DNA from 2 places in the Tepidibacillus infernus genome. Region 2 is predicted to be linked to the other one. Evidence: a T-box and tRNA genes for the amino acid it is inferred to sense, from the RefSeq annotation. Region 2 holds a T-box; the other holds one or more tRNA genes.
What was found. The T-box of region 2 lies ahead of pheS (phenylalanine--tRNA ligase subunit alpha). A T-box ahead of a tRNA ligase gene usually reads a tRNA of that ligase, here a tRNA-Phe.

Region 1 (10,140 bases), 2.2 Mb from region 2:
AAAAGGCCTCCTACGTTTAGAGGGGAAAGATTATGTAGTAAAAGATGGAGATGTCATGCACTTTAGATTTAATGTATAATCCTAAATTACATTTGCTATAGGCAGATAAATATGATAAAATTTAAAAATGCGAGTTCTATGACCTCGCTCCTTGCCCTATAGAGAAATAGGGCCGTTAAGTCCAGAAGGAGGTGAATCTGATGCGTAAATACGAAGTGATGTATGTATTACGCCCAGACCTTGAGCAAGAAGCTACTAAAGAATTAGTGGAAAAGTTCCAAAGCTTAATTACTAATAATGGTGGCGAAATTGAAAAGCAAGAGGAAATGGGTAAGCGTCGCTTAGCATACGAAATTAAAGGATATCATGAAGGTTACTATGTTTTAGTAAACTTCCAATCCGAACCAAGTGTAGTTGCTGAGTTAGATCGCGTATTAAAAATCACTGATGGTGTTATCCGTTTTCTGATCGTTAAGGACGTTAAATAGGTTTAAGGGGGAATTATAATGTTAAACCGTGTCATCTTAATTGGACGACTAACACGAGACCCTGAATTAAGATATACTCCAAGTGGAGTAGCAGTCTCAACTTTTACCCTTGCGGTGGATCGTAATTATACCAACCAGCAAGGACAAAGAGAGGCCGATTTTATCAATATTGTTACATGGAGAGGGCTTGCAGAGAACGTAGCGAACTATTTAAAGAAGGGCCGCCTAACTGCTGTTGAAGGTCGTATCCAAACCCGCCATTATGATAATAATGAGGGTAAACGAGTATACGTAACCGAGGTAGTAGCGGATAATGTTCGTTTTCTAGAATCGTCTAACAATCCAAAAAATGATCCGTTTACTTCAGGATTTAATCAAAATGACCGGTATGATAAAGGACAAGACCCCTTTGCTGATGACGGAAGTCCTATCGATATATCAGATGACGATCTACCATTTTAAATTTACCTTTCAGTTAAAGGAGGGAATAAGATGGCTCGCAAACAACGTGGCGGAAAACGTCGTAAAGTATGTTACTTTACTGTGAATAAAATCACTTACATTGACTATAAAGATGTAGATTTGCTAAAGAAGTTTATCAGTGAACGCGGTAAAATTTTACCTCGTCGTGTAACTGGTACTTCTGCTAAATATCAACGCCAATTAACAGCTGCAATTAAACGTGCACGTCAAATTGCTTTACTTCCATTTACTACTGAATAATGTTACTATTTTTTATAGGCAGTTTTGCTTGATAGCAAACTGTCTTTTTCAATATCTATGGGTAATTTGTCTTTCATTGTAATGGAATCAACCTTTTGGAAGGAAAAAGAAATCTTTTTGTTGAAGTATATAAGATTGAGAATTAAACTGAGGTTGTGGATGAAAGGAGTAGATTTTCTTGGACAAGTCCAGCAACATGCACATCGCTAAGAATTTGAAAGTGATGGAATGGCTAAAGGCTGAAATTATTGAACGAGTTGGTGGATTGTTTAAAGGTTTATTTCATGGCAATGAATCCTATATTATAGATAGTATGGCTGGATTATTAATTGCTGTTTATGTACTTGCAAGAAGAATTGGTATTCCCTTCCACCAAATTGATTCAGCAGTGATGGAAAAGTTACATAATCATCAAAAAGAGGGACACGAAATAGAGGAATGGTATGGAGACCTCTCTATTTTGGAACAATATATGAAAAAACGCTAAGAGGTGTTGTTTTTGCGGAATTTAAAAGGAATGGTAGAAGGTTCAATTATCACAGGGATATCTCTAATCTTTCTTCTACTGTCTATGTATACGCCAATCGGAATTATGCAATTCTTTATGCCAATTCCTTTCATCATCTATGGATACCGCCATGGCTTGAAACAAGGAATATGGGTCATCCTAATCAATATCGCTTTATCTTTTTTTATTGGTCAATTTTTTGGTTTAGTTTTTGTGTTTTTTGCTGGAACCATAGGTATCGTAATGGGTGTATTATATAAAGGAGACCATGCTTTACCAGCTATTATTGGTGGGGTAATCACTACATTAGTTAATTTTATTATTGGTTTAACCATTTCAAGTCAATTATTTGGAATCGATCTTGTAGAACAATTTAAAACGCTCATGCGATCATCTTTAGAAACAGTCAAGAATATGGGTAGTGTTCTTGGAAGTCAGGAACAAATCAATCAAACTTTTGAAATGTATCATCGATTCATAGATATGATCGATTTAATACTACCTGTTTTGTTGATTAACTCAGCGATAATTATTGTACTTTTTAATCATTTTTTTGCAGTTAAAATCATGAAAAGATTGGGTACGCCAATACCACAACTTCCTCCGTTTAGAGAATGGAGATTTCCTAGAAGTATTGTTTATTATTATATACTTACCATGATTGCATTAAGCATAAAATCAGTTTATGAAATCAATACATTAAAAATAATCGTTAGTAATTTGTATCCAATATTGCAAATGCTTCTTTTGGCTCAAGGGCTATCTTTTCTCTTCTTTTTAGCTCATATGAAAGGCTTTAAGAAGGGCATTCCTATTATCGTTTCTATTGTGGCAATATTAAATCCTTTTTTATCACAAATTTTGATCATATTAGGGATGGTAGACCTAGGTTTCCATTTAAGAAATAAGCTTAAAGTTTAGGGGCTGATTTTCAAATGCCTAATTTCTTATTAAATCGTTGGCATGGATTCCATGTCATTTTCACTTTTATTTTTAGTCTTATATTACTTGGATTTTTAGCTTATTATCATTGGTTATTTGCTGCCATTGGTAGTCTGGTTTTATTTGGATTAGTTTATTTTACCTATTTGGCTGAGCTTCACTTTAAAAAAGAATTGAATCAATATATCGCTACGCTCTCCCATCGTATCCAAAAGGTTGGGGTTGAAGTCTTGCAACAGATGCCTATTGGAGTTTTACTATTTAATGAAGAAGGCAAAATAGAATGGCACAATTCATATCTCCTAGAGATCACTGGTGAAAAAGATCTGATTGGGAAAAAAGTCTCTGAAGTATTTTCGACAATTAATTTAGAAGAATTAAATGTAAAGAAAGATATTCATTATCAAGACAAGATTTATGAAGTTGAGTTTCGTAAGAATGAAAGACTTATCTTTGTAATGGATGTGACAGAATATAAGAATCTCCAATCTCAATATAAGGACGAACAACCGGTCTTTGGAATAATCCACCTAGACAATTTTGATGAGGTATCACAAGGAATGGATGATTTAAATCGTAGTCTATTGCTTACCAATATCACAAGTACAATCAATGATTGGGCTTCTAAATTGGGGATTTATATTAGAAGATATACTTCAGATAAGTTTTTTATTGTAACCACACAAAAGGTATTGGAACAAATGGAGAAATCTCGTTTTGATATTTTAGATATTGTACGTGAAATGACAGAGGATAACAAAATTCCATTTACATTAAGTATTGGAATTGGCGCAGGGGCAAGTTCGTTAATTGAGATCGGACAAATGGCTCAATCCAGTTTAGATATTGCATTAGGCCGTGGTGGAGATCAAGCGGCGGTCAAAGTAGGGGAACGTTTATCTTTTTATGGTGGAAAATCTAATGCTGTTGAGAAACGAACAAGGGTTAGAGCGAGAGTAATCGCTCATGCTCTTAAGGATTTGATTCAAGAAAGTGACATAGTCTTAATTATGGGGCACAAAACTCCTGACATGGATGCAATCGGTGCTTCAATAGGCATTTTAAAAGCTGTGCGGGTGAATGATCGGAAAGGTTATGTAGTCTTAGACCAGCCTAATCCTTCGATTGAAAAATTATTAGATGAAGTTTCTCATCATAAAGAGTTACCTCAATATTTCTTAACACCAGAAAAAGCATTAAGCATGGTATCGTCAAGAACCTTACTTATTATGATTGATACCCATAAACCCTCTATGACGATCGAGCCTAGATTGGTTGAAAAGATTGATCGGGTTGTGGTGATCGACCATCATCGCCGTGGAGAAGAATTTGTTGAAGATCCAGTCCTTATTTATATTGAACCCTATGCCTCTTCCACTAGTGAACTTGTAACAGAATTGCTTCAGTATCAAAAAGATAAGTTTTCTATGGATCCATTAGAGGCAACTGCATTACTTGCAGGGGTAGTGGTTGATACAAAAGGGTTTGGCTTCAGAACAGGTTTTAGAACTTTTGATGCAGCTTCATTTTTAAGGCGAAATGGAGCAGACCCCATATTAGTTCAAAAACTTTTAAAAGAAGATATCGAGCAATATATTCAAAAGGCAGAATTAGTAAAAAGGGCTAGGATTGTTTTTGATAATATCGCAATCGCTGTAGCTGAAGGGAAAAACGATCAATTGATGATTGCTCAAGCTGCAGATACGTTATTAAACATGAGTGGTATTTTTGCGTCTTTTGTTATTAGTGTTCGCACCGATGGCCTTACCTCAATTAGTGCACGTTCATTAGGACAAGTAAATGTACAATTAATAATGGAAAGAATGGGAGGCGGTGGCCATCTAACAAATGCTGCTGCTCAGTTAGAAGGAGTTACCGTTGAAGAAGCAGAAACAAGATTGATAGAGGTATTACAAACATATCAACAAGAAGGAGGATTAACCATATGAAAGTGATCTTGCTAAAGGATGTAAAAGGACAAGGGAAAAAAGGTGATATTAAGGAAGTATCTGATGGATACGCTAGAAATTTTTTGATAGCTAAAGGATTAGCCAAAGAAGCGACAACAGGTAATGTAAAAGAGTTAGAAGCTCATAAACAAAGTGAACTAAAAAGAAAAGCGGATGAATTAACAAATGCAAAGAAATTGGCAGAGGAACTAGAGAAAATAACGATTACTATTCCCTCTAAAGCAGGTGAGGGCGGTAAATTGTTTGGTGCAATTACAACAAAACAGATCGCAGACCAATTAAAAAAGCAAAATATAAACATTGATAAAAGGAAAATTTTATTAGATGAACCGATTCGTCATTTAGGTTATACTCAAGTATTGATAAAACTTCATCCAGAAGTAACTGCAACGATTAAAGTACAAGTTGTCGAAGAAAAATAGAGACTAAGATAGAGGGGAACTCTCATGAGTGAACTTTTTTTAGATCGAATTCCACCGCAAAATGTGGAAGCGGAACAGGCTGTTTTAGGTGCAATTCTATTAGAAAAAGAAGCGCTAATCACCGTTATGGAGATTCTATCACCTGATGATTTTTATCGTAGTGCTCATCAAAAGATCTATCGATCTATGATCGAGTTATCTGAAATGGGTGAACCTGTTGATCTGATTACGTTAACTGCGGATCTACAAACTAAAAAGCTGCTAGAGGAAGTAGGGGGTGTTTCTTATCTTACAGACCTTGCAAATGCAGTACCGACAGCAGCCAATGTTGAATATTACGCCAAAATTGTTGAAGAAAAAGCAATTTTAAGGCGATTGATCCGTGCAGCAACGGAAATTGCAAGCACTGGTTATATTGGCAGTGATGATATAGGAGAAATCATAGGAGATGCAGAAAAACGTATCCTAGAGATTTCACAAAAACGATCAAAAGATGGATTTATTCCGATTAAGGACGTATTGATGGAAACGTTGGATCGTATTGAATTCTTGCACCATCATAAAGGAGATATCACAGGGATTCCATCTGGGTTTACAGATTTAGATAAAATGACATCTGGCTTTCAGAAATCTGATTTGATTATCCTAGCAGCTAGACCTAGTGTGGGGAAAACCGCATTTGCTTTAAATGTAGCTCAGAATGTGGCGGCAAGGGCAAAGGAAGTTGTTGCGATCTTTAGTTTGGAGATGTCAGCTAGTCAGCTCGTCCAAAGGATGATTTCTGCAGAGGGAAATATTGATGCTCACAAATTGCGTACTGGTATGATGGAAGAGCACGACTGGCAAAAGTTGACGATGGCCATGACTACCTTGTCTGAAGCACCAATATATATTGATGATTCTCCAGGTGTGACGGTCTACGACATCCGTTCCAGATGTAGAAGATTAAAAGTGGAAAAAGGGTTAGGCCTTATTGTCATTGACTATTTGCAATTGATCCATGGCCGTGGCAAATCTGATAATCGCCAACAGGAGATCTCGGAGATTTCTAGACAGCTTAAAGGGATTGCTAGGGAACTAAATGTTCCAATTATCGCATTATCCCAGTTAAGTCGTGCAGTAGAACAAAGACAAGATAAAAGGCCAATGTTATCAGATATCCGTGAATCTGGTAGTATTGAGCAGGATGCAGATATTGTTGCTTTTTTGTATCGCGATGATTATTATAATCCGGAAACAGAAAAACAAAATATTATCGAAATTATTATAGCTAAACAAAGAAACGGACCGGTTGGTAAAGTAGAATTGGTATTCTTAAAGAATTTTAATAAATTCGTAAATTATGCTAAAGAACAACATAATGAAGAATAAAAACGAAATAAACAAGAAAAATAAGTGAAGGATTCTTTCTATTTTCCAGAAGAGTTTCCTTCGTTTTTTTTATCAAAATCATTTAAAACGTTAACAAAATGAAGCAAAAATACGAATAATAATATATATATTTAATTAAATGGTCGTATTTGTCGTTGACAAGGGGAATAAGCATTGCTAAACTTTATATGTATTGAAATACGACTTTTAAAGGACAAAAAACTGGAGGTGTTTCCATGTCTACTGTCGTTGTAGTAGGAACACAATGGGGAGACGAAGGAAAAGGAAAGGTTACCGATTATCTAGCTGAAAAAGCGGAAGTTGTTGCAAGGTATCAAGGTGGGAATAATGCAGGTCATACGATCACAATTGATGGAAAGAAATTTAAGCTGCATCTTATACCATCTGGGATTTTTTATAGTGATAAAATATGTGTGATTGGCAATGGAATGGTGATTGACCCCAAGGCATTAGTCCAAGAACTTAACTATATTCATGAACAAGGATTTAGTACAAAGAATTTAAGAATTAGTAATCGTGCGCATGTGATCATGCCTTACCATATTAAGTTGGATCTTGTAGAAGAAGAAAGAAAAGGTAGTAACAAAATCGGAACAACGGGTAAAGGAATTGGACCCGCATATATGGACAAAGCGGCTAGAGTTGGGATTCGTATCGCTGATTTGTTAGATGAACAGGAATTTGAAAAAAAATTAAGAAGGAATCTTGAAGAGAAAAACCGTCTATTTGAAAAATTTTATGAAACAGATGGGTTTAAAGCAGAGAAAATTTTAGAGGAATATGCGATATATCGTGAAATCATCAGACCTTACGTGGTTGATACTTCTGTCGTTTTAAATGATGCCATTGACCAAGGGAAAAGGGTATTATTTGAAGGAGCCCAAGGGGTTATGCTTGATATTGACCAAGGTACTTACCCATTTGTCACTTCATCTAATCCTGTGGCAGGTGGAGTGACGATTGGTTCTGGTGTAGGTCCAACAAAAATTCATCATGTTGTAGGTGTTGCAAAAGCCTATACGACTCGTGTTGGCGATGGGCCATTTCCTACTGAATTGAATAATGAAATAGGTGATCGAATTCGTGAAGTCGGCAACGAGTATGGAACAACGACAGGAAGACCTAGACGAGTAGGCTGGTTTGATAGTGTGGTTGTAAGACATGCTCGACGTGTTAGCGGAATTACCGAGTTATCTTTAAATTCAATTGATGTATTGACAGGTATTCCTACATTAAAAATTTGTAAAGCATATAAGTATAACGGAGAAATCATTGAGGAGTTCCCCGCCAATTTAAGGGTGTTAGCTGAATGTGTGCCTGTTTATGAAGAGCTACCTGGATGGGATGAAGATATTACCGGTGTTCGTAATTTAAATGACTTACCAGTAAATGCTCGTCATTATATCGAACGAATTTCCCAACTCACTGGAATCCCTATTGCCATCTTCTCAGTAGGGCCAAATCGAGAACAAACAAATATGATAAAAGGCGTATTTGCATAGGCCATCTATTTTTTTCAATATGATCATAGAACCCACAAAAGGAATCGCAATAGTTTTTAAAGAAGCCATCACTTTTGTGGGTTTTTAATTCTGAAAGTTGGATTTGTAGAATAAAGAATCTTTTTGAAAAATGTGCAAAAAAGGTTGCATATTAATTTCTATCGTGGTAATATATTTTTTGTGTCCAAGAGGACAAGTTGTGAGCCATTAGCTCAGCAGGTAGAGCACCTGACTTTTAATCAGGGTGTCACAGGTTCGAATCCTGTATGGCTCACCATTTTTATGCGTATGGCCCGTTGGTCAAGTGGTTAAGACACCGCCCTTTCACGGCGGTAACAGGGGTTCGAATCCCCTACGGGTCACCATACGGGACTAGCTACGCGTCGGAATCCCGTTAGCTTTGCGATTTTAATGTTTTTTTATAATAAGGTTCGGTAGCTCAGTCGGTAGAGCAGAGGACTGAAAATCCTCGTGTCGGCGGTTCGATTCCGTCCCGAACCACCATAAAATGATATACTTTCCGCTTTCCCTACTTTAATAAGTAGGTTTTTCTATTTTCTGAAACATAAACTCAAGTCATTCCGTTATATTTTTTGATGATGTTTTCTACCTGAGGAGCTTGATCCTCATTCATTACAATGGTTAGTAAAATGTTCGGTGGTATCGCAGTTCTATTACCATCTGCCATTCCACTTGCACTGACATCTGCCGCAGCTAGTACTTCTGCGTTATCATTTACTAATGAACCTAATGTTAAATCAGTTAAACTGTCAAATCGACTTGTGATGGGATTTACCTGATCATTTAATTGGTCTCCAGGATAAAAAGCTATTCGATCTACTTGGGTTTCAATTGAATTGTATTGCTGTAGCTCGCTTGCCGCTTTTTGTGCATCTTCAACAGATCGAAAATAAGCCAATATATTTCTTTGGTTCATCATTTTGCCTCCCTTCAAATATAGTGTATATAGAATGCTTGAAGAGCATACATTTTACTAGTGTTCTAAAAATGTTCAGATTTTTCCACTTGAAGTGACAAGCTATATTATGGTAAATTTGAACATATGGAGGCTTTAAAACATGCCGATGTGGCTCAGCTGGTAGAGCAGCTCATTCGTAATGAGCAGGTCGTGGGTTCGAGTCCCATCGTCGGCTCCACTTTAAAAATAGGACATTCTTATGTGAGAGAGAGAAAAAAAACTCCATAAAAAGGAGGTTGTCATGGCGACGTTCAATGATAAATTTACCGATTTTAAAGGTAAATTCCAAAAGGACTTAACCAAGGCTAGTAATTGGGGAAAAACAATAGTTCAGACCGTACAACAATATATTCAATCAAATAAGAAAAGATCAATCATCATTGGTTCAATTACAGGCACAATTCTTATGACTACCCTTTTTGGTGTAGGCTATTATCAGGCAAATGCCGTAAATCTTTATCACGTCTATTTAGATGGTAAAGAAGTTGGGGTTGTTAATAATAAAGAAGTAGTTGAACAATGGAAAGAGCAAGTTTTAAAGCAAGCCCAGAATACATATAGCACGATAACATTAAATTTTGGAAATAAGATTACATATCAGGAAGAGAAGAAATTTAAAGGCCAGTTTGATAACGCTAAGACTTTAAGTGCTCTAAAAGATGCCTTCTCGATTCAAGCGACAGCTGTTGAACTCGTAGTGAATGGAAAAGTAGTTGGATATGTAAAAGATCAAAAAACAGCAGATTTAATACTTGAGCAAATCAAACAGCCTTTTCTTCCAAACAAGAATAAAGATAAAGTAAAAGCAGCTTCTCTTGATGGAAACAATCAACAAATTAGAAAGCTAGATCAAATTCAAATTAAAGAAGAAGTTGTTACCAAAGAGGTTAAAGTAACACCAGCAGAAATTTTATCTGCAGAAGATATGGTGACATTGTTAAAACAAGGAACCTTAGAACAGAAAAAATATATTGTGAAACAAGGAGATACACTTTCTGGAATTGCCCAACAATTTGGCATCACGACGAAACAGATATATCAATTGAATCCTAATATTAAAGGTGAATTCATCAATATTGGTGACGAAGTGATTGTTACAGCCAAAACTCCGCTTGTTACTGTTCAAACAAAAGAAACAGTGATCAATCAAGAAAGAATTCCTTACAAAGTGGTTTATCAAAAGGATTCATCGATGTACTCAAACCAAACAAAAG
Region 2 (10,140 bases):
TCGATAATGATTGTAATAGATTATATAACTCTTTATCTCTCGTTTTACATCTTCTAACGTTTCACACGATTCAAAGTCCGTTTCATCTTTCAAATGCCCAAAGAACGATTCCTGCGGCGCATTATCCCAACAGTTCCCACGACGTGACATCGATTGACCTAATCCCATTCTCTTCACAAGTATTTGAAATTGGGGGCTGGTATAATGCACTCCTTGATCCGAGTGGATGAATGCACCCTCCGCTAGTTTTCCACCTTTCTTCTTTAATTTCTTTACCGTATTTAGGGCGATATCTAGTGTTATTTTGTCAGACACTTCATAGGATAGAATTTCATTAGTTTCGGCATCTTTTATAGTAGATAAATAGGCGCGTTTTCCTTTTCCATAACTTAAATAAGTGATGTCTGTTAATAATACTTTTCCAGCGATTCCTTGCTTAAATTCACGATTTAATAGGTTCGGTAATGTTCTATGCTCTTTTGTAGCCTTTGCCATTCTTCGATAAGGATTTGCTTTTCGAATCGGGCAAACGATGCCGTACTTTCTCATAATGCGACGAATTCGTTTTAGGTTATAGGTAATTTGAAACTGATTTTCTAACGTCATTTTAATTTGACGTGCGCCTTTCTTACGACGACGAAAATTGAACGCTTTTAAAATAACTTCTTTTACTTCTTCGTCTGCTTGATCATAAGCTTGTCTAGTAAGTTGTGCATCTGTCGAAAAATAACGATAATAACCTGATCGAGAGACCCCAACTAATTCACAAAGATAGCGTACCATCCGATTCAAGTTGTATTTTTCTATGACATACTGGATTAACTGAAATTTTTGTTCTGCTGTTAATTTCCCTTTTTCTTTACCAGCATCCTTTCTGCTAAATCGATCTTTTTTAATAATTCATTTTCTGCACGTAACAATGCATTTTGTGCCTCCAATCTCGCATATTTTTCTTCTATACTTAATTCACGTTTAAATGGACGCCCTGAATGGTTTTTACGCGAATCTTCAAGTCCTGCTATACCATTTTCTTTGTAAGCAGTACGCCATCGTTTTAAAGCAGATTTAGCACGTTCTATCCCAACAATTTCAATATCAAACCCTGCATCTTCAAAGATTTGACGTGAAAATTTCCCTTCCTCATATTCTTTAACTGCCTTTGCTTTAAATTCATCTGTATATGTAATTGCTTTTTTACTAACAGATTTTACATAAGGATGCTTTTTCAATATTTCCTGCTCTTGTTTTGTAAATAATATTTTCGACATTGTTTTCCGCTCCATCAACTTTTTACTTCAATTATAAATAAAAGTACCCTACAAGGGAGACTTTTTTTAAGTGTCCATCTTATAGGGTACATTTTATTTTATTCAACCTTGGAGTCTTTTTTTATTTCGTTACATATGATTTTTCCTTAGGAAATCGTAAATAATAACAATGTGTTTCATTGGAAAAACTTCTCTAGATTTTAATTGAAACCAATTTAGAAATCATTCGTAATATACTTTTAAGCATATGCACAATTAAAAAGGAGGAGATGAGGGATGTATAAAACAATTCAATTATTACGGGAATTCTCAATCCCACTTATCACGGGGGTTATCGCTGCATTAGCATGGGCCAATCTTTCCCCTGAAGGGTATCAGGCATTTGTACATTACAAAATTTTTGGCGATATTGACTTGCATTTTATTGCAAATGATATCATTATGGTGTTTTTCTTCGGTATTGCAGCTGTAGAGATCACACAAAGTGTTTTACCAGGTGGAGATTTAAATCCAATCAAAAAGGCGATTAATCCTTTATTTGCAACACTAGGTGGAGTTATAGGCCCAATTGTTGTTTTCTTTGTTCTTAATTCCATAATTGGTGACCCAGCTTATACAAATGGTTGGGGAATTCCAACTGCGACAGATATTGCATTAGCTTGGTTAATTGCAAGATTTATCTTTGGGGCAAAACATCCAGCCGTATCATTTTTGCTACTTTTGGCTATTGTAGACGATGCGATAGGCCTTGGAATTATAGCCATTTTTTATCCCGACCCAACTCACCCAGTTCAACCGATCTGGCTATTACTTACTGTTATTGGGATGGGAGTCGCTTTTATTTTAAGAAAGGTGAAGGTAAACAATTATTGGCCATATATGATTATTGGTGGGCTATTTAGTTGGTTTGGCCTATATAAAGCATCTATTCACCCAGCATTGGCATTGGTCTTTATTATCCCATTTCTACCCCATGCACCTAGGGAGAGAGACCATCTTTTTGAAGAAGATGTGGATGACCATACCCCTCTTGCTCAATTTGAGCATGAATGGAAAGCATTTGTCGATTTTGGTTTGTTCGTCTTTGGATTAACAAATGCAGGAGTTGAATTTTCTGGAATAGGTACAATTACCTGGATTATTTTCCTCTCCTTATTGTTGGGCAAAAGCTTAGGTATCTCATCTTTTGCCTTGCTAGGTGAAAAATTTGGATTTCCATTACCACAAGGAATGTCACATAAGGATGTTTTTTTAGTAGGTGTGATTGCTGGATTAGGTTTAACAGTGGCTTTATTTGTTGCAGGTGCTGCATTTACTGACCCAACCATTCAAGGAGCAGCAAAAATGGGTGCCGTCTTTAGTGCCTTTATTGCGCTTATTGCTTTTGTGTTGGCTAGGTTTTTTAAAGTAAATAAAGAACCAAATGTTACTTTAAATAAAAGGAACATTAGGTTGAAAATGTTTTAAAAGTTTTAATCATTCGCTATAATAAGATTGGATAGGAATTCCAATGAGAAAGGGGCGTTAAAATGGAAGATTTGACATTACAAATGTTTAAGGAATTAACTGAAGCACCAGGAGCACCTGGGAATGAAGCAGCTGCTAGAGAAGTGATGAGAAAGTATATCGAACCTTATGCTGATGAGGTTTATACTGATAACTTAGGGAGTTTAATTGCGAGAAAAGGAAATCACGGTCCTAAAATCTTAATTGCCGGACATTTAGACGAAGTCGCTTTTATGGTAACACGGATTACAGATGATGGATTTATCAAGTTTCAACCCCTTGGAGGTTGGTGGGAACAAGTCATGCTTGCTCAAAGGGTAACGATACATACGAGAAAAGGTGAAGTGATTGGTATCATTGGCTCTAAGCCACCACATATTTTACCACCTGAAGCTAGGAAGAAGCCAGTTGAGAAAAAAGATATGTTTATCGACATTGGAGCAAGCAGTAAGGAAGAAGCTGAAGAATTCGGTGTACGTCCTGGAGATTCAATTATACCGGTTTCTCCATTTACAGTAATGAAAAATCCAAAAATGATAATGGCAAAAGCATGGGATAATCGGATTGGTTGTGCGATTGCAGTAGAAGTGCTTAAACGATTAAAAGATGAACAACATCCTAATACTGTATATGGAGTAGGTACAGTACAGGAAGAAGTGGGTCTTCGTGGTGCACAAACTTCTGTGAATACCGTTCAACCAGATATTGCTTTTGCTATAGATGTAGGAATCGCTGGCGATACCCCAGGAGTTACAGATGATGAAGCAGTGAGTAAAATGGGAAAGGGTCCACAAATCTTATTATTTGATGCGTCTATGGTTCCTCATCGAGGCTTAAGGGATTTTGTCGTTGATATTGCTGAAGAAGAAAACATTCCTTTTCAATATGAAGCATTAGCAGGGGGAGGAACAGATGCAGGGCGTTTTCACTTGTATGGAAAGGGAGTCCCATCCACAGTAATAGGGATTGCTACTCGTTACATTCATAGTCATGCTGCGATTCTTCATCGAGATGATTTTGAACAAGCAGTCAATTTACTTGTGAAAGTCATTAAACGATTAGATGAAAAGACGGTAAAAGGAATCATGGCTAGATAAAAAGAAAGAATGAGTCTCCTCTGTTGGATGGCTCATTCTTTTCATTTATATATTCCATAAGCAGCGACTTTTGAGAGAGTATTTCTTACCTTATGTTTTATTCGAAGAAATGCACGGACAACGGAGCGCGTTGGAATATATAAACTATTATATATTTTTACTTAGTGCATCAATCATTTCGTTCTGTGATTGTGAATCACTGTGTTGCCAAATCACTTCAAATAAGACACCTAATCCAGGTAAGGTTTTTTCTTCATGATCTTTAATCGCTGTATTGATCATGTCTTTTAATTGTTCTTCATCTTTTCCTTTTATGTTTTGAATGATAGCTTGACGTAGGTCAATGTTCATCTCTTTAACCTCCTATATTTAATGGTAAGGAAATGGTCACTTTTATGGAATTTTTTTTAGTATACCCTATATTGATCAAACCATTAGTTTTTAGGAAAAGAGCTTGTAGATATGATATAATATAAAAAAATCATGGTGAAGGGAGTAGCCATATGAGCAAGCAATTTGCAGTGATTGGTTTGGGCAGGTTTGGATCAAGTGTAGCAAAAGAATTGTATGATCTTCATTATGAAGTGATGGCTATAGATATCAATGAAGAAAGGATTCAAGAAAACGTTAACGTGGTTACCCATTGTGTACAAGCTGACTCCACTGACGAAACCGCGTTAAAGGCACTTGGAATCCGCAATTTTGATGTGGTTGTTGTCGCGATCGGACAAAATATTCAGGCCAGTATTTTAACTACTATACTTTTAAAAGAACTAGGTGTAGAAACGATTGTGGTTAAAGCGCAAAATCAATTACATGCAAAAGTATTATATAAAATTGGAGCCTCAAAGGTCGTCTTTCCAGAACGAGATATGGGAGCAAGGGTAGCGCATAATCTGGTTACACCGAATATTTTAGATTACATCGAACTGTCTGATGAATATAGCATCGTTGAAATTATTGCGAGTGAAAAAATGAACCACAAAAGCTTGGTTGAATTAAATATCCGTGCACGATTTGGATGTAACGTCATGGCAATCAAGAATGACCATCGTATCAATGTAGCCCCTGATGCAAATGACATGATCAAAACAGGGGATATCTTAGTCGTTATTGGACATAATAAAGATTTAAGAAAGTTTGAAGATTTTGTCATGAATGGAAAGTGAGAAAAAAATGGAAGTCATTCAATCAACCAATAATCCTAGAATTAAGACATGGTATCAACTAAAGAGTAAAAAGGGAAGACAAGAACAAGGGTTATACATCATTGAAGGAATCAAACTTATTGAGGAAGCGATCGATGCAAAACAAGAAATTGAAGCCCTAATTTTTGATCAGGGAAAGGATCTTCCAGAATCATTAGCTCTTCATCTAGAGAAGTATGACTTGTCCATTCCTATTGTTTCCGTATCAACACCTGTGATTGAAAAATTATCAGATACTGAAACCCCCCAAGGGGTTTTGGCTATATTAAAAAAGAAAAATATCGAGATAGAGAAACTGCTTGAAAACCAATTTTCTTTTTACTTGCTGATCGATCAAATTCAGGATCCTGGAAATCTAGGAACAATTATTCGCAGTGCAGATGCAGCCGGGGTACAAGGCATTATTTTAGGAAATAGTACAGTCGAGCTATACAATTCAAAGGTAATCCGTTCTGCAATGGGATCGATTTTTCACCTGTCAATCGTACAAGATGAATTAGACCAAATTATTCCTAAGTTACAGAAAAACGGTGTTAAAGTGATTGGGACAAGCCCATATGCTAGCAAAACTTATTTTGAAGTTGATCTTACACAAAAAGTGGCTATAATAGTAGGAAATGAAGCAAAAGGGTTGTCTGATTCAAGAAAACAACAAGTAGATGAAATGATAAAAATCCCTTTAGTTGGGAAAGCAGAATCGCTAAATGTAGCAATGGCCACAACGCTTATTTTATACGAGAGAGTAAGGCAAATGGAAAAGGGTTGGGCTTGAAGTCTAGCTTATACATCAGTATAATGATACATAATAACCAAAGATATAATTTTATATTTGAATGCGAGGAAAGAGAAGAGTAGATAAATTCCCATCTTTTAGGGAGGAGATGTCATAGACTGGAAGCATCTCTAAGATGGTTTTATTGAAGTTCGCTCTGGAGCAGATCTCTGAAAAGGATCAGTAGGAGAATCCGTTTTGTCTACGTTAAGACACTAAAGTTGAACAATCAATCTTGTTTAATTGTTCATAAATTAGGGTGGTACCACGGTCTTTCGTCCCTTGCCAAGGATGAAAGGCCTCTTTTTTGTGGGCTATTTTTAAGTATATGATACAAGGGAGGAAATGTTATGAAGGAGCGATTAGAGCAATTGAAGCAAGAAGCTCTAACGGAAATTGATCAAGTAAATGACATCCAAGCTTTAACTGCAGTAAAAGTAAAATATTTAGGCAAAAAAGGGCCCATCACAGAAGTGCTACGAGGGATGGCAAATGTTTCAGCAGAAGAGCGCCCGCTCATTGGAAAGTTGGTTAATGAAATAAGGGAAGAAATTGAAAGGGGTCTAAATTTAAAAGAGACCGCAATAAAAAACAAGGCTTTAGAAGAAAAACTTGAGAAAGAAACTATTGATGTCACTTTACCTGGTAAACCAATAAGCCAAGGGAATAGGCATCCATTATCAAAAGTGATTGAGGAAATTGAAGATATTTTTATCGGTATGGGATTTGAGGTAGCTGAAGGTCCAGAAGTAGAATCAGATTACTATAACTTTGAAGCATTAAACTTACCAAAAGAGCATCCTGCTCGTGATATGCAAGATTCATTCTATATTACAGAAGAAATCTTGATGAGGACGCATACTTCTCCTGTTCAAGTGCGGACGATGCTAAACAAAAAAGGAAATGTTCCTGTAAAAATCATTTGTCCAGGAAAAGTTTACCGTAGAGATGACGATGATGCGACTCATTCCCATCAATTTATCCAGATTGAAGGACTTGTGGTTGATGAAAACATAACCATGACTGATTTAAAAGGGGTTCTTCTTAATTTTGCTAAGAAAATGTATGGCGATCATGCAAAAATTCGCTTACGTCCAAGCTTCTTTCCTTTCACAGAACCAAGTGCAGAGGTAGATGTATCCTGTATGATGTGTGGTGGAGATGGCTGCCGAACATGTAAAAATACTGGCTGGATTGAAATCCTTGGTTCAGGGATGGTTCATCCAAAAGTGTTAGAGATGGCTGGTTATGATCCAGAAAGGTATTCCGGATTTGCCTTTGGTATGGGTGTAGAAAGGATCGCTATGTTAAAATATGGTATTGATGACATTCGCCATTTTTACACCAACGATTTAAGATTTTTAGATCAGTTTAAACGGGTTTAAGGGAGGTTAGAAAAGATGAGAGTATCCTATCAATGGTTATCCCAATATGTTGACATTCAAGATATCGATCCATATGAATTAGCGGAAAAGTTAACTCGTAGTGGTGTAGCAGTTGATCTTGTAGAAAAAAGCAATCCTGCTTTAGAAAAAGTAGTAATCGGTTATGTAGTAGAACGAGAACAGCATCCAAATGCCGAGAAATTAAGTTTGTGTAAGGTAGACGTGGGTCAGGGTGAACCTTTACAAATTATTTGTGGTGCGGCAAATGTTGCACAGGGTCAAAAGGTACCTGTCGCATTAGTTGGTGCTACCTTACCAGGAGATATTAAAATTAAAAAGGCAAAATTGCGTGGAGTTGACTCTGAAGGGATGATTTGTTCCGCCAAAGAATTAGGAATGAATGAAAAATTATTATCTAAAGAAAAAACCGAAGGGATTCTAGTTCTTTCAGACGATGCCAAAATTGGTGAGCCGATTGAACCTTTGTTAGGGTTTAATGATTACATCCTAGAGTTGGACTTAACGCCAAACCGTTCAGATTGTTTAAACATGATTGGTGTTGCATATGAGGTAGCCGCTATTTTAGACAGGAATATAAAACTACCTGAAATAAATCTAGAGAATAACATTGACCAAAATCATCCTGTTCAAATTAAGATTGAGTCACCTGAAGCATGTCCTCATTATGCAGCCCGTCTAGTTAAAAATGTAAAAATTTCAGATTCTCCACAATGGATGCAAAATCGTCTGATTGCAGCAGGAATCAGGCCCATAAATAATGTGGTTGACATTACCAACTTTGTCATGTTGGAATACGGGCAGCCTTTACACGCCTTTGATTTTGAAAAATTGGATCAAGCAAAAGTTGTTGTTCGGATGGCAAAACCTAATGAAAAAATCGTCACCTTAGATGACCAAGAACGAGAATTAGACGAACAAATGCTTTTGATTACCGATGGAGTAAAACCTATTGCCATCGCAGGAGTAATGGGGGCTGCCAATAGTGAAGTTACAAAAAACACAACCCAAATTTTATTAGAATCAGCCTATTTTAAGGGCTTTTCCATCAGATCAACCTCTAAAAAGCTTGGGCTTCGTTCTGAAGCAAGTATGCGTTTTGAAAAAGGGGTTGACCCCAATCGAATCTATGCGGCATTAAATCGAGCAGCGGCATTATTAGTAGAGTATGCTGGGGGTAGCATTGAAGGTGGAATAACAGAAGAAAAGTTAGAACAACCAACAGAATTGATGATTCCATTAAAGCCAGATCGTATCAATCAAATTCTTGGTACTGAGTTAAATGTACAAGAAATGGTTGCTATTATGAAACGCTTAGGTTTTTCTGTAGAAGAAGAAACGAGTGGCCTAAGGGTAATCATTCCTACTAGAAGACCAGATGTTACGATTGAAGCGGATTTAATTGAAGAAATCGCAAGAATTTATGGGTATGATCATATCCCGACAACATTACCTATTGGCGAATATATCCAAGGTGGGCTAACCAAAAAACAAAAACTTCGTAGAATGATAAAAAATCTTCTGGAGGTTTCTGGTTTACAGGAAGTAATCAGTTATACTTTTATCGGGGAATCCCAACTTGATATATTACAAGGGTTGGCGAATCAGCCAAGACCTATTTCTTTAGCCATGCCAATGAGTGAAGAAAGGCAATTTTTGAGAACACAACTTCTCCCACAATTGTTAGAAATAGCTAAATACAATGTGAATCGTCGCAATCATAATATTCGTATATATGAAATAGGAGCCACTTTTATTTCCAATGAAATTCATTTAACTGAACTTCCTTCTGAGAGATGGACTGTTGCAGGTTTTATGATGGGTTCCTTACCCATACATTGGCAATCCAAAGAACACAACATAGATTTTTATGAAGTAAAAGGGGTTCTAGAACACTTATTTATTAGCTTAGGATTAAGAAATGTCGAATATCAAGCGGTTAGGGCAAAAGGCTTTCATCCTGGTCGAACAGCAGAGATCAAAATTGGGGAAAAAATCATCGGTTATATTGGTCAGATTCACCCAGAAGTTCAAACTCAATATGATTTAGATGAATGCTATGGTTTTGAATTAGATTTGAATACCATTCTGGAACTAGCAGATATAGAAATTGAATATCAGCCATTGCCAAAATATCCTGCAATTCAAAGGGATATAGCAGTGGTTGTTGATAAAAATGTAGAATCCAGCTCGTTAATGGATACTATTTATGAAAATGGTAGAGAGTTGTTAGAGGATCTTACCTTGTTTGATGTTTACATGAGTGAACAATTAGGGGAAGATAAAAAAAGCATCGCTTTTTCACTTATCTATCGTAGTCCAGAACGTACCTTAACAGATGAAGAAGTAGCAAAGAGACATGGACAAATTCTGGAACAACTGAAGGAAAAGTATCACGCAGAATTAAGAAAATAATTACAATCCTTTTCGAACATTGAAGCAAATCGACGATTTACTCAAAGAATAAGAGGTTGCCTAAACTTAAGGTGACCTCTTTTTTCCCTCATCGCTTATAAATCATGATATACTGGTCTATATTGAAGGAATTTTATACCTTTCTATAGAATGTATTACAACATCGAAGTATATAGAGGCAGCAAGGGGGTTCTATAAGTGAATGAAGAGCAAAAAAATCGTCTACCCGTCATGATTTATGGACAACAGTATAAAATTGTGGGAAAAGCGAGTTCAAATTATATGCGGATGGTTGCTGGATATGTTGACGAAAGAATGAAACAAATTGCGGATTCTAATCCTCGATTAGATACAACTAAAATTGCGGTGCTTACTGCGGTGAATATTGCTGATGAATATTTTAGGTTGAAACAAGAGTATGATGAATTGTTAAAGTTGATTGAAGAAGAAGAGTAGGTGAAAAGATGAATA

Region 1: it has a tRNA-Phe gene. The T-box ahead of pheS (phenylalanine--tRNA ligase subunit alpha) is inferred to sense a tRNA for this amino acid. The anticodon was not compared.

Annotation. Positions count from the first base shown of each region.
Region 1 is NZ_JBLWFI010000001.1:2,338,988-2,349,127, reverse strand. It holds gene ychF (redox-regulated ATPase YchF) at 1-79, shown strand, start outside; gene rpsF (30S ribosomal protein S6) at 201-488, shown strand; gene ssb (single-stranded DNA-binding protein) at 507-950, shown strand; gene rpsR (30S ribosomal protein S18) at 981-1,211, shown strand; gene TEPIDINF_RS11730 (MazG-like family protein) at 1,390-1,698, shown strand; gene TEPIDINF_RS11725 (YybS family protein) at 1,711-2,640, shown strand; gene TEPIDINF_RS11720 (DHH family phosphoesterase) at 2,655-4,610, shown strand; gene rplI (50S ribosomal protein L9) at 4,607-5,053, shown strand; gene dnaB (replicative DNA helicase) at 5,078-6,424, shown strand; gene TEPIDINF_RS11705 (adenylosuccinate synthase) at 6,661-7,947, shown strand; tRNA gene TEPIDINF_RS11700 (tRNA-Lys) at 8,149-8,224, shown strand; tRNA gene TEPIDINF_RS11695 (tRNA-Glu) at 8,238-8,312, shown strand; tRNA gene TEPIDINF_RS11690 (tRNA-Phe) at 8,376-8,451, shown strand; gene TEPIDINF_RS11685 (hypothetical protein) at 8,519-8,887, opposite strand; tRNA gene TEPIDINF_RS11680 (tRNA-Thr) at 9,029-9,104, shown strand; gene TEPIDINF_RS11675 (peptidoglycan DD-metalloendopeptidase family protein) at 9,168-10,140, shown strand, end outside.
Region 2 is NZ_JBLWFI010000001.1:101,823-111,962, forward strand. It holds one part of gene TEPIDINF_RS00585 (IS3 family transposase) at 1-881, opposite strand, end outside; one part of gene TEPIDINF_RS00585 (IS3 family transposase) at 881-1,268, opposite strand; gene TEPIDINF_RS00590 (Na+/H+ antiporter NhaA) at 1,545-2,735, shown strand; gene TEPIDINF_RS00595 (M42 family metallopeptidase) at 2,798-3,871, shown strand; gene sspI (small acid-soluble spore protein SspI) at 4,019-4,222, opposite strand; gene TEPIDINF_RS00605 (potassium channel family protein) at 4,375-5,040, shown strand; gene TEPIDINF_RS00610 (TrmH family RNA methyltransferase) at 5,048-5,851, shown strand; T-box leader at 5,909-6,137, shown strand; gene pheS (phenylalanine--tRNA ligase subunit alpha) at 6,202-7,236, shown strand; gene pheT (phenylalanine--tRNA ligase subunit beta) at 7,252-9,669, shown strand; gene zapA (cell division protein ZapA) at 9,868-10,125, shown strand; gene TEPIDINF_RS00630 (CvpA family protein) at 10,134-10,140, shown strand, end outside.